4 regions of the Pseudarthrobacter sp. NPDC055928 genome follow, and region 3 is predicted to be linked to each of the others. Evidence: riboswitches for the same ligand, from Rfam matches in the RefSeq annotation. Region 3 holds a riboswitch; each other region holds the start of a gene.
What was found. Region 3 has a riboswitch for cyclic di-AMP ahead of ACFC25_RS11665 (C40 family peptidase). Riboswitches for the same ligand answer to the same signal wherever they lie in the genome.
Positions count from the first base shown of each region.

Region 1: another riboswitch for cyclic di-AMP. It lies ahead of ACFC25_RS15140 (hypothetical protein); the one in region 3 lies ahead of ACFC25_RS11665 (C40 family peptidase).
Region 2: another riboswitch for cyclic di-AMP. It lies ahead of ACFC25_RS15115 (LysM peptidoglycan-binding domain-containing protein); the one in region 3 lies ahead of ACFC25_RS11665 (C40 family peptidase).
Region 4: another riboswitch for cyclic di-AMP. It lies ahead of ACFC25_RS06975 (hypothetical protein); the one in region 3 lies ahead of ACFC25_RS11665 (C40 family peptidase).

Region 1 is NZ_JBHJZH010000012.1:38,323-41,553, forward strand. It holds gene ACFC25_RS15130 (ribonuclease Z) at 1-229, opposite strand, end outside; gene ACFC25_RS15135 (hypothetical protein) at 279-491, opposite strand; cyclic di-AMP (ydaO/yuaA leader) riboswitch at 913-1,097, shown strand; gene ACFC25_RS15140 (hypothetical protein) at 1,508-2,347, shown strand; gene ACFC25_RS15145 (SPFH domain-containing protein) at 2,475-3,231, opposite strand, start outside.
Region 2 is NZ_JBHJZH010000012.1:32,699-35,929, forward strand. It holds gene ACFC25_RS15110 (lytic transglycosylase domain-containing protein) at 1-589, opposite strand, end outside; cyclic di-AMP (ydaO/yuaA leader) riboswitch at 967-1,169, shown strand; gene ACFC25_RS15115 (LysM peptidoglycan-binding domain-containing protein) at 1,173-2,018, shown strand; gene ACFC25_RS15120 (YdiU family protein) at 2,088-3,231, opposite strand, start outside.
Region 3 is NZ_JBHJZH010000008.1:34,953-38,183, reverse strand. It holds gene ACFC25_RS11675 (HNH endonuclease) at 1-248, opposite strand, end outside; gene ACFC25_RS11670 (NlpC/P60 family protein) at 486-1,241, opposite strand; gene ACFC25_RS11665 (C40 family peptidase) at 1,374-2,033, opposite strand; cyclic di-AMP (ydaO/yuaA leader) riboswitch at 2,104-2,267, opposite strand; gene ACFC25_RS11660 (M23 family metallopeptidase) at 2,416-3,231, opposite strand, start outside.
Region 4 is NZ_JBHJZH010000004.1:45,925-49,155, forward strand. It holds gene ACFC25_RS06970 (sensor histidine kinase) at 1-1,205, shown strand, start outside; cyclic di-AMP (ydaO/yuaA leader) riboswitch at 1,322-1,481, shown strand; gene ACFC25_RS06975 (hypothetical protein) at 1,487-2,203, shown strand; gene ACFC25_RS06980 (YdeI/OmpD-associated family protein) at 2,338-2,781, shown strand; gene ACFC25_RS06985 (HAD-IA family hydrolase) at 2,762-3,231, opposite strand, start outside.

The sequences.
Region 1 (3,231 bases), on a different contig from region 3:
TCCGCGACAGCACGCCGGGCAGTCCGAAGCAGTGGTCTCCGTGCACATGGGTCAGGCAGATGCGTGTGATTTGGCTGGCCGCTACCCCGGCGTGGAGCATCTGGCGCTGGGTTCCCTCGCCAGGGTCAAAGAGCAGGCCCTCGCCGTCCCACCGCAACAGGTAGCCATTATGGTTCCGCGTCCGCGTGGGGACCTGGGAGGCTGTGCCAAGAATGACGAGGTCACGCATGGGGATAGCGTAACCAAGCCTGGTTTGGCGATGAGCGCTGGGACGGTACTTAGTGCAGCAGCCAGGACCCGTCCGAGGGGGGTTCAGGTTTCCGGCGCAACTTCCGGAAGAGGGCGACAAAAGGCCATGCCAACAGTTGCAGCATGCCTGCTGTCATCAACAGGCAGACAACAAGGATAAGGACGGGCGCGTACAGGAGGAACACCCCAGCCATAGTGGCCAGATAGCCACCGATCAAACCGAGAACGGCCTCGGCGTCCATCTCAACTCCTCTTCACTTTTTACGGATTTAATCGTCAGGGCAGGCGCTTGAGCGCTTGTCATAATCCAAAGGAGACTGTCAGGGGCCAGTGATGACGCGCTTGCGTGGAGGCTCGATCCAATAAGGAATCGTCCAACACGAAATCGGGCACAGCCGTGCGATGCCTGCAATGGGGAGACTGACGCTGGCTGCGGCCACGGGGAATCCCTCCAGGATGCTGGGGTGGACTCACACCCAGTCTGCAATGGCGGCCGCATACTGCCTAACGGTCTATCCAGCCTACTCTTCGATCCTCCCGCGCGGAAGAATGGGCTCGGCAAGCAAGGAGACTCACCACTCCGGACATTCCTGTTACCTAAACGTGACTTTTAGGGGGTGGTTCATGTACGGTTTTCGGGTGGCCCATCTGGATCGGGCCACGTCCGGGGTGACGCCGAGCTCTGCCACATCCCGGGCTCCCAACACAGTAAGGCAGAGACGGGGGACCCACAGTCTTCGGGCCGTTTCGCAGCGGTCCTTGGGGTGAAGCCGTCACGCCTGAACGTGCCGGCCGGTTGACCTCTTCCGAACCCGACAGCTAACTTCGCAGGCGTTGAGAGGCAAATACCATGTCCCGTTCGCTGGATCAGTCGCGCCCTTTTCGGGCCGGGCGACACCGCGCAGAAACTGCGCCGGTCATCACCACTCCACCCACCCCAACCGGTTCCGGCGCAGAAATGCCGCATCCCGCGCCGACTCCGGCAGGACCGGCATCAGCCCCACTGCGCCGAAGAAGAGTCAGGGGCCCGGCCTTCGAGGTCCCGACTGCCCCGGAATCGTCACCCAAGGCGGACGCTGCGTCACCTGCAACCGAAGTAATTGCAGCTGTAGCACCCACGACGTCGGCTCTAAAAAGCGCGGCCGTGCAGGAGACAACGCGACGGTCCCGGGAACGACGCGAACCGGTTGGAAAGCCCGCAGAGGCCACACCCGTTGCGGCCCCGAGGAGCAGGCCGGCGACAGCACATAGCCCACAGATGGCATCCGCTTTCACTTCCGAGGCCCAAGCCGTCCTCAAGAGGGCCGCTTCGCTTCGCGTCATGGGTCATCGGATGGCCGTCGTTTCCGGCGCCCTTGCCGTAGTGCTTGCGGTCGGAACGGCCAGCCAGGCTACCGAGCTGCCCTTTTTCGGCAATGAGTCCTCCGTCCAAGATGCCCCCGACGCGGCTGATGCGCCCCGTACGACGAAGGGGACGCTGCCCACGTACAGCAGCGGACGTGCGGCACCCCAGCCAGCCGCCTCCACTCCCCCGGGCACGCCGGGCGCCGCACCGGCAGAGGCCACCCCTGGCACCGATGATTCCCAGCCAGGTGAGGATCCCGGCGCCTCTGCCTTGCCAGCCGTGGCCGACCTCCCGATGCCAGTGGACGCTCCCACGCTGGACGGGATGCTCGCGGCATCGCAGGCCACGGTTCCGCCATCCCCCGGGCCCACGGTGATCCTCGAGCCACCGGTCATGTCATCGGCCACACCCGCCGCGCCGACGTCGTCGGCTGGCCCCGCACCGGCGGCGCCCCCAACGGCGCCGGCTCCGGCAACCTCACCCACACCAACAGCCTCGTCGCTCCCGCCCTCGCCCACTGCTACAGCTACAGGAGACGCCTCAGAAGAAGCAGTCGATACACGCTCGTATGCCATCGCCCGCCTGGCATCGTATGGATGGGGCGCGGAACAAATGAATGCCCTGAACCAGTTGTGGGACACGTCAGTAAAATGGCGTCCCAGCCAGGTGGATAGAGGATTGAGCTACATCAAGGAGCGCCACGGCTCCCCGGCAAAAGCCCTCGAGTTCCGCGCCACAAACAACTGGTACTGAGCCAGGGGCCACTTAGAAGACGTAGCCACGAAGACACCAGAACGCCGCGGACCCGCAAGGGGTTCCGCGGCGTTCTGTTGGTTCCGGCCGGGTTATCCGGCGAACCCGTCCCCCGGTCCGGGAGTGATCACTGTGGTCCGGCCTGTTCCTTGACTGCGCCGTTGCCGGTGCCTCGCGTGGACGCGGCGGGGGTCGAATTGCCAAAGTTCTTAAGCATTTCGATGACGTCGAACCCGGTGGTGTCCTTGAGCATCTGTGCCGTCTGCTGGACACCCGAGGAAACATTTTTGCTCACCTGGCCTGCGCCGTCGTTGGAGATGACCGTCATATTGCTGATGGCGCTCATCGGCGCAGCGATTTCCCGGGCGATGGAAGGCAGAACCTCCAGAAGTTTGTTCAGGATGGCTGCCTCGTTGAACTCGCTGTATGCCTTGGCCTGGGCTTCGATGGCCCCTGCCTCAGCCGTACCACGCAGGCCAATGACATCGGCCTCGGCTATACCCTTGGACTTCGTTACTTCAGCCTCGGCAAGGCCACGGATCTTGTTGATCTCGGTTTCGGCATTGCCTTTGGCAGTGTTGGCTGCTGCCAGGGCCTTTGCTTCGACCTCGTTGCCGGCAGCCTTGAGCTTGCGGGTTTCGAGTTCAGCGGCAGCTTCAACCTTCGTGGCTTCCGAGATGCGGGTACGTCGGGCAAGGTCAGCCGCTGCTTCAGTTTCAACCTTGTACTTGGCGGCGTCGGCAGGCTTGCGGACCTCGATGTCGAGTTCCTTCTCGCGAAGTTCGGCCTGGCGCGCCACAACCTGTTGGTTCTTCAGGATAATCGCCTGCTGCTGGTCGGCCTGGGCAAGGGGGCCGGCGGCGTCAGCCTCCGCCTGGCGGGCA
Region 2 (3,231 bases), on a different contig from region 3:
TGCTCTTGGCTTCCCCTGACAGCCGTTCGCGTTCAGTCCTCGCTGCCCTTTCCTGATCGGCGAGGGCATTGGCGACCCGTTCGGCAGCCGCGGATTTGTTCACCAGGGCCGCGGTCTTGTCGCTGACGATCTGGACGATATTCAGACCCTGGATGCTGTTGGTCTGGACGGCGTCGAGGGCGACGAAGAATCCCATATTGGTGCCGCCGGTCTTGTACGACTGGGCTGCCAGGGCGCCGATTTCCTTTTTGTACTGCCCGAGTTCCGCTGTGACGCGTGCAGTCTGTGCGGTGAGGACGTCAACCCTTGAGCTGGCAGCCTGGAGCGCTGCGTCCGCCGCGGCGTATTCGGCAGCGGACGTCACGGCAGCGCCACCCAGTGCCTCAGCCTGCGTCTGCAGCCCACCCAACAGTTCGTTGATCCTGGTGACCTCCGCAGCCTTACCGGCCTCGCTTTGCTTGGCGTTTTGCACGTCCTGCCAGGAGGGGTAACCGCCTGGCGGAGGATCGTCGTCGGCATGCGAAGGCGCCGTGGCGAGCGGGGCCGCCAAAACAACCGCCAGCAGGCCCGCAACGGCAGGCAGCCTCATTCTTTGAGCAAACCGGGACATAGTTGGTGAGCTTACCGGGCGAAACTCTTGCCTAGTGGATGCTGGTCCAACATTGTTATCCAGCAGAGATCCCTCCCGTAGCAGCCCCAGGGCAGGCCTCCTTTACCACGCATCAGGCCTCAATCTGAGGATAAAAACGCCAGACGGCCTCTTTTGTTACGTGATTTCAATCACACGGCACCAGCTGTCGCAGCATATACCGCTATCGGGGCCTGACCTGCAACGTCATTCCACACACGGAAGAACCCCACCCGAAGATAAGGTGGCTTTTTGGCCTACATTCCGTTACCGGAATGTGACATTCCAAAAGAGCAGAGGTTATGGTCGAGCGGTGTCCTGGCTCAAGCCGGGGCATTCCCGTCAGTATGCCGAACCCTGCCGCTGAACCGGGACCCCAGTTACTTTCACTGGCAGGGACGGGGGAACCACGTTTCCACGGCTTCGTTCCGAAGCCTTGGGGTTAAGTCGATATCGCTCCGTCCCGTACGGAGCCGTAACCGGCCGGGTGTCTCCGACCCGAACCCGACAGCTCACCCCGCAGGCATGGGAGAGGCGATTACCCGTGTCAAAAAACTCCACTGCCGCACGCCATCGTGCGACTTCTGTCCGCCCCACCGTCCTGGTTGGCCTGTCTTCCTCGGCCAAAGCCCGCGCACTGACGTTCGGCCGGCCCGCACTTGCCGCAGTTGCCGCGTCCGGGCTGCTCTTTAGCGTTGGCACCCCGGCGCAGGCCGGCGTCCACGGCCCGGACTCGTCCGGGACCGTCAATGTGCAGGGCCAGACCAGCGCACCGGCCGCCGTTGCACCGGCCGCGGCTGCCGCTCCGGCCGCCGCAGCCACTGTCCACACGGTCGTCTCAGGCGACACCCTGGGCGCAATTTCCGCCGCCTACGGCGTGGCCCTGAACGACGTCCTGGCTGTGAACGGCCTGTCGCTGACCACCATCATCTACCCCGGTGACCAGATCCAGATCCCGGGTGCCGGCTACACTGCTCCGGCTCCGGCTCCGGTGGCGAAGGCAGCCGCAGCGCCCACTGCCCCGGCCAACACCGGCGTCCAGCTGGCTTCCACTGCCGCCCCGGCGGCGCAGGCACCGTCCGGCTCGCTCGGCGCTGCCATCCTGGCTTCCGCCTATTCGCAGCTCGGCGTTCAGCAGGACTGCACCGCCATGGTGGAGAAGGCACTGCGCTCGGTGGGCAAGAGCGTGGGAGACCTTGCACCCACCCAATTCTTCGCGTACGGCACCGTGGTGGGCACCCCTGCAGCCGGTGACCTGGTCATCACCGCCGGCCACGTGGGCGTCTACGCCGGCAATGGCCAGGTTGTTAGCGGCGGCGTGGACGGTTACAAGACCGAAGTCCACTCCATCAGCTGGTTGTCGGGAGCGTCCTTCGTCCGCGTAGCGTGAGTCCGGCCGGTTCGACGGCGGCGGGCGGCAATCAGCCGCCTGTCGCCGTCGTCCCCCGTTTTTGTTCGCTCAGGTTCCGCAGAACGTCCGGTAGCTGCCGAAGTCAACAGGCGCGGGACCGGCGTAGCGTTCCAGGCCGGGGCGCTCAGTGTACGGCTGCGTCAGGACGTCCACCAGGCGGTGGAACGGGTCCAGGTCGCCTGCGGTAGCGGCGCCCAGGGCTTCTTCCACCAAGTGGTTCCTGGGGATGTAGACAGGGTTCACCCGGTCCATCATGTCTGCGTCCGGTGCCAGGGCGAGCCACTTCTTGGTCCACGCGTCAAATGCTCCTGGGTCCGTGAACATGGTACGGGCTGCGTCGGGTGTACCGCGGGCTGCGGACCCGAGGCCCCGGAGGAACGAGGTGTAATCAACCTGCCCCTCTTCAAGCATTGCGAGCAGGTCATTCACCAGAGGCCCCGCTTCGTCGTCCCTTGCCTCCGCGCCGAGCCCCAGCTTGGATTTCATCCCGGTGGACCAGGCCGTACTGTACAGGTTGCGGAACGCGCCCAGTGACTCCACAGCGAGCGCAACGGCCTGCTCCTGATCCTCGTGGAGCAGGGGCAGAAGCGCCTCGGCCAGCCGGGTGAGGTTCCATTCAGCGATGACTGGCTGGTTGGCGTAGGCGTAACGTCCGCCGGCGTCGATGGAGCTGTAGACCGCACCGGGGTTGAAGGCATCCATAAACGCGCACGGTCCATAGTCGATGGTCTCGCCCGAGATGGTCATGTTGTCCGTGTTCATTACCCCGTGGACAAATCCTACGAGCATCCACTGGGCCACCAGGGACGCCTGGGCGGCGATGACCGCATCGAACAGCGCGAGATAGGGCTGGTCCGCCTTCGCGGCGTCCGGATGATGGCGGCTGATCGCGTGGTCGGCCAGCCGACGGAGGAGCTCCGTGTCGCCGTTGACCCGGGCGAACTGGAAACTGCCCACACGCAGGTGGCTGCTCGCAACGCGGGTCAGCACAGCCCCGGGAAGCATGGTTTCGCGGCGGACTGGCCGTCCCGTGGCCACGACGGCAAGCGACCGTGTGGTGGGAATGCCCATGGCGTACATGGCTTCACTGACGAGGTATTCGCGCAGCATCGGACCAACGACGGCGAGGCCGTCACCGGCACGGGCGAACGGGGTACGGCCTGAGCCCTTGAGGTGCACATCGCGGAGGCGC
Region 3 (3,231 bases):
GCGCACCGGTGTCCGTCCCGGCGCAGCACGCCACGGCGGCTCACGGCGGTGGTCTGGTTGTACCGGGGGCGGATGTAGCGGTTCAGGAGGATCACGGACGGGCGGCCCAGAATCTCCTGTGGCCCCACTACGGGGTCCTCGCCTTCGGCTACAACGCTTGCCTTCCCCGTGAGCACAAGGACCAGCGCCCGGCGGAAGGTGATTACCGCCAGCGGTTCATATCCAGCATTCAGAACGAGAGTGCGCATGCACGTACCTCTTCACGGCCGCACCCGTCAGGGGCGCGAGGGCCGGCTGCCCTCGGCATGTCCGGGCTATGGATCGACACCACAAGAGTAAACAAAGAAACCCGGGATCAACTAATCCATGGTTTCGGGGTGCGCCCGTGTCGATCGCCTCTTACCGGGTCTGGGCCCGGCTGCGTCGTTAAAGCGCAAGGACCCCCGCCGTAGGGCGGGGGTCCTTGCCAAGCGTTGCTACGGAAATTAGCTGACGCGGATGAAAACCGGGCCGGAGCCAACGTTGGCGCTGAAAACAACGGTCTGGTTGCCGTTGTAGCCACCGTGTACGGCCTGGCCGTTGCCGGCGTAGACAGCCACGTGGGCAACGCCCGCACCGCCATCGGCGTAGTAGATCAGGTCGCCGGGCTGGGCCTCGGCGGCACTTACGGTCTGGCCCAGGGACAGGTAACCTGCAGGCCAGTCGTGGAAGTTGATGCCCACAGCGGCCAGGGAGTTGGTGACCAGCATGGTGCAGTCCTGGTTGACGCCCAGCTGGGCGTAGGCTGCGGACAGGATGGCCTGGCCCTTGCTGCTGGCGGCCACAGGTGCCTTCGGAGCTGCAGCCGCTACCTTGACGGTGGAAACAGCCTGAGCGGCGGGTGCGGGAGCCTCAACCTCAACCTCAGGCTCAGGTTCCGGCGCTTCAACCACGGGAGCCGGCGTGGTGGTCACCGCGGGCTTCTCGTAGGAGATGGCAATGGTGGAAGCGGCCGAAATGACCGCCGGAGCGGCAACCTCAACCTCAACGTTGGAAGCGGAAGCCGATTCGCGCTGAACGTTGGTGTCTGCAGCGTTGGCGGCGATACCACTGGTCAGGACCAGGCCGGAGGCAGCAGCGATAACCGCGGCCTGGCGACCCATGCCACCGGCGTTGTCGCCGAGGGCCTTGGCAATGACAGCCAGCGAGTTGGTCGTGGTGACCTCCGCGCGGTGCCGTGCAGCAATTGCACGTGTAGTCATTATTTCTCTCTTTCGTTTTCCTCAGGACCGCACAGGCAGGCCAAGGGCTTTGGGTGCGCCGGCATCTTGGGGGTACGCCGGCACACCCCGAACGGGGATTTAGCGAAAAGTGTTCTAGCGGGCGCGGTTCTTCTACTTCAGGGTGTAGAAGGATCCGCCGCCCGTGGAGGCCACGGAGTGCAGCAGCGTTCCCTGTGACGGGTTCAGGGCGCTGATCATCATGCCGTTGCCAACGTAGATGCCTACGTGTGCGCCGCCATTCTGCATAACAAGGTCACCGGGAGACGGTGTTGACGTGGGGGTCATTGCCGTCCACGCGTTTACACGGGGAATGCTGATGCCTGCCTGGGCGTACACCCACTGGGTGAAGCCGGAGCAGTCCCAGCCGCTGGGCGAGGTGCCGCCCCAGACGTAGGGGTGGCCGATTCCGGTGTAGGCGATTGCGGCCAGGCCGGAGGCGGCCGCGGAAGATACCGCGTCCGTCAGCTTGCTGGCTGCGGGGGCCTTTGCATCTGCTGCCCGTTCCGTGTCAGTGGACTGTGCACGGACCGTTTCGACCTTCGGGGCCGGCGTGGTCTTGACCACGGGGCGTTCGAAGGAGACGGTGGCGGTGGGGGCAGCGGTGACGGCAAGCGCCGTCTGCGAGCCGGACTCGGTGGAGGCGGAAACGCCAGCGGTGGTGTCCGCTGCGTTGGCCGGAAGCCCCATGCTCAGGATCAGACCTGATGCAGCTGCGATGACAGCAGCTTGGCGACCGACGGTCCCGGCATTTGCACTGACAGCCTTGGACACGGGGCCCAACGGGTTGGTGCGAACCGTTTGTGCGCGGTGACGCGCAGAATTATGGCGTGAAGACACGAAGGTAGCCTCTCCCAATGCCTACGAGGTGAGCTGTCGGATTCGGATGGGAGTTCACCCGGCCACGCCGCTTCCACAGGAAGCTTTGCGACTTAACCCCAAGGCCTTCGAACTTCAAAGGCCAAAATTGGTTCCCCCGCCCCTGCCAGACGATGTCATGCGAACGGACCTTGAGCGGTGGCAGAGCTAGGCAATCCACTCAAGAACGTCAACTTCGGAAAAGTTGACGCAAGTTAGACGGTACAGCAGTTCAGAGCGAATGTCACATTCAGGTCACGGCATGTCACGCAAATGTGAGAGTTTTCCATCAGTTGGGCTAGAGCCAGCCGGTGGGGTCAACGACTTCGCCATTGACCTGGACCTCGAAATGGAGGTGGCAGCCTGTGGAGGCGCCGGTGGTGCCGCTGAGCGCCACTACCTCGCCTCGGCTGACCGTTTGGCCAACCTTGACGTTGAAGGAAGACAGGTGGTTGTACGTCGTTTCAAGGCCGTTGCCGTGGTCCACGACCACGCGGTTACCTCCGCCAAACTGGTGCCATCCCGCAAAGGTCACAGTGCCGCTGGCGGCCGCCAGGACAGACGTGCCGCACTGTGCCACGTAGTCCTGGCCGCGGTGGAAGTCACCGGAGCCGCCAGTGATAGGACTCACGCGGTAGCCGAATGGGGAGGCCGTAACCAGGCTCGCCAGCGGAGCACCGAGGCTGCCGGCCGAGGCGGCCCGGGTGATGGACCCCGCCGACTGGGCGCTCAGGAGTTGCTTGAGTTTGCCGTCCGGATCACCCATGGTGACTACGGATGAGCGGCTGAAGTCGATTTTTGCGCCTGCTTCGGCGGAAATTTCAGGCTGCGGAGCTGCGGAAACAGCCGATGTCTGCTGACCGGCGTCCGGCGTGGCCAGGACGGGACTGGTGGCAGGGACGGTGACTGTGAGCACCAGGCCGGTGGCCGCGAGGGCGATGCCGGCCTTTTGGCCCACCCCACTGGCCGCTGCGAAGTCAGTGATTTGCCGGAAGGGTCCCCGGCGGCGGCGCGCATCGCGCTGTGGATCCCGGGGCCTGTCCGCGGCCACAGCTGCAGCAACGCGGGGCGCTGCTGCGGGGCCCGCTGCGCGGCGGCGGCCCCTGGAATTCTG
Region 4 (3,231 bases), on a different contig from region 3:
ATGGGCAGGTCAACAGCGCCGGATTCCTGGCCTCCGATACCACGCGTTCTCCCCTGTCCGCTGAGGACAAGGAGATCCTGCTGGCCCTCCAGAAGGATTCCCGCCCTGTGGACCGGACGCTCTCCAATGGCGAGTACCGGCTGATTGCAGTGGCAACGAACTACGGTGATGTCCTGGTGACCGGGCTCCCGCTCGCCGGCAAGGAAAGCACCCTCACCTCCCTGGTGTGGACCTTCGTTTTTGTTTCCCTCGGAGGGCTGGTCTTGATTGGCCTGGCCGGGACTATCCTCATCCGGCGCACCATGCAGCCGCTGGAGCAGCTTTCCGAGGTGGCCACACGCGTTTCGCGGCTCCCGCTAGACGCTGGCGAGGTGGCACTTGCGGTGCGCGTCCCGCCGTCGAACTCCAACCCCGGAACCGAGGTGGGCAGCGTGGGGCATGCGCTGAACCTCATGCTCGACAACGTGGCCAACGCGCTGCAGGCCCGGCAGCAAAGCGAGACCAAGGTACGGCAATTCGTTGCCGACGCGTCCCACGAACTGCGCACTCCGCTCACCGCCATCCGCGGTTACACGGAGCTAATGCGGATGACCGAGAACTTCACTCCGGATGGCCGGAAATCGCTGGCCCGGGTTCAGAACCAGTCCGAGCGCATGACCACGCTGGTGGAAGACCTGCTCCTGCTCGCCAGGCTGGACGAGGGCCAGCCGTTGAAACTCAGCGAGGTGGATCTGACGCAGCTGGTGATCGAAACCGTCAGCGACGAAAAAATCATCGCACCCGGCCACAACTGGCATCTTGAGCTTCCGGACGAGCCGCTTGCGGTCAATGCCGATGCGTCGCAGCTGCGCCAGGTGTTGGTAAACCTACTGTCCAACGCACGCAAACACACCGCTCCGGGCACAACGGTCACCACGGCCGTGATGAGGTCCGCCGACGGCAGTGCCGTGGTGACAGTAACGGACGACGGCGCTGGCATCCCGCCGGAATTCGTGGACCACGTTTTTGCCCGGTTTGCCCGCGCAGACGCGGCACGGACTGGATCTTCACGGTCCTCCGGCGCGGCGGCCTCGGAAGGGTCCAGCGGGCTTGGGCTGTCCATTGTGCAGTCCATTGTGGAGGCCCACGGCGGCAACGTGGAAGTGAACTCCCGGCCGGGTCGGACCCAGTTCACGTTGCGCCTGCCGGCGATCAACGGCTCATAGCAAGGCAACGCACCGGCGTCGTGATCTCTGTTACCAAAATGTGACTTAAGCGTCGCGCTCCTGTAGCGTCGATGGGGTGCGGTTCCCTTTGAGCCGCATATCCGGATGACGCCAAGCTCTGCCGCTTCCCGGATTCCGCTTGACCAGGCAGAGGCGGGGGACCCAGAGTCCCGGGCACTTAACTGCCCTTGGGGTGAAGCCAGCACGTGATCTTTCCGTGTGGCCGGATGCCCTCATCCGAACCCGACAGCTAACTCCGCAGGTGTGAGAGGCGATCCATCATGTCTGAATTCAAGGTACAAGCGCGCCCAGAGCGCGGTGCACATAAAGACAACGGCCGTGGCAAGACCGCGGCGCAACACACAAAAGCTTCGTCCCTGGGCAAGCGTGCAGCCGTTTTCGGTGCGGCCTGCGCCCTCCTCATCGGGGTCGGCGCAGCAGGCCAGGCTTCCGAATCCATGACTCCGGTGGCGGTCAGCGGGACCCAGTCCTCGGCGGCAGAGCTTGAATCCAACTTGAGGCTGGAAAAGGCCGAGATGCGGGCCAACCCGGCCCCTGAACCAGCTCCGGCCGAGATCAGCGTTGCCCCGCAGGCCGCCGAAGCGGCACCAGCACCGGCACCCGCACCAGCACCGGCACCCGCACCGGCCCCCGCCCCTGAGCCCGCACCGGCCCCCGTCGTCGCCGTCAACGATCCCGCCGGGGCCCAGGCCTATGCGGCGAGCCAGCTTGCCAGCTATGGCTGGTCAGCCGACCAGATGCAGTGCCTGCAGACGTTGTGGACCAAGGAATCTGATTGGACCACCACGGCCACCAACGCGAGCAGCGGCGCGTACGGCATTGTCCAGTCGCTGCCCGCCGAGAAGATGGCGAGCGCCGGGGCGGACTACCTCACCAACTACCGCACGCAGATCAATTGGGGCCTGAACTACATCCAGGAGCGCTACCAGTCGCCGTGCGGCGCGCTGAATTTCCACTTGTCGAACAACTGGTACTAAGCCGGTAATTGCGGCTTCCGCCATCCGAAGCAGCAGGCCCTGAATCCCCCGGTTCAGGGCCTGCTGCTTTTTGGCGTTGTATGTTCGCGGGGGCCGGACTTCCCTGACCTGCGGCTCCGGGCCATACTGGGGCCATGAAATTCACCACGACTATCCTGGGCAGCGGCAACAAGGCTGGTATTGAGGTTCCGGAGGAGGTTGTGACTGCCCTGGGCGCAGGCAAGCGCCCGCCGGTAGTGGTAACCATCAACGGCAAGAGCTACCGGAGCAGCATCGCGGTGATGGGCGGTCATAGCCTGGTTGGGGTGAGCACCGCCAACCGGGAATTCACCGGCGTAGAGGCTGGCGACACTGTTGAAGTGGATCTGGAACTCGACACGCAGCCCCGGATCATTGAAGTCCCGGATGACCTGGCCGCAGCCATGGCCGCCGAACCGGATGCCCAGGCGTTCTATGCCACCCTGAACTACAGCGCGCAGCGCCGTTATGTGGAGCCGCTCGGGGATGCCAAAACGGAGGAAACCAGGGCGAGGCGGATCGCGAAGGTCGTAGCCGACCTCAAAGCCGGAAAGAAATAATCCGCCGTCCTGCGGCGTCCGTTTCCACCGAGGCCGTGACCGCGGTGTAATCCGGGATATGGAGCACTCCCGCCGGTAATTCGCCCGTGTTTGGGCCCACCGCCACGGTCCGGATGCCCGCAGCCACTCCGGCCGCGATTCCAGCCGGGGCATCCTCAAAGACCACGGCATCCTCCGGCGCCACGCCCAGCAAACCGGCAGCGGTCAGGTAGCCTTCCGGATGCGGCTTGCCGCGCGTCACGAGGTCAGCCGTCACGGCAGCGGCAGGCATGGCCAGTCCAGCGGCATCCATGCGGATGTCAGCCAGGATCCGGTCCGCCGACGTCACCAGGGCCACGGCATCCGCGGGCAGGCTCCGGAGCAGTTCGGAGGCACCGGGCAGCGCAACGATGCCGGAAGTCCGCACCCGTTCCATGGCACCAAGTTCTGCAGTGAGCGCAACGATGTCGG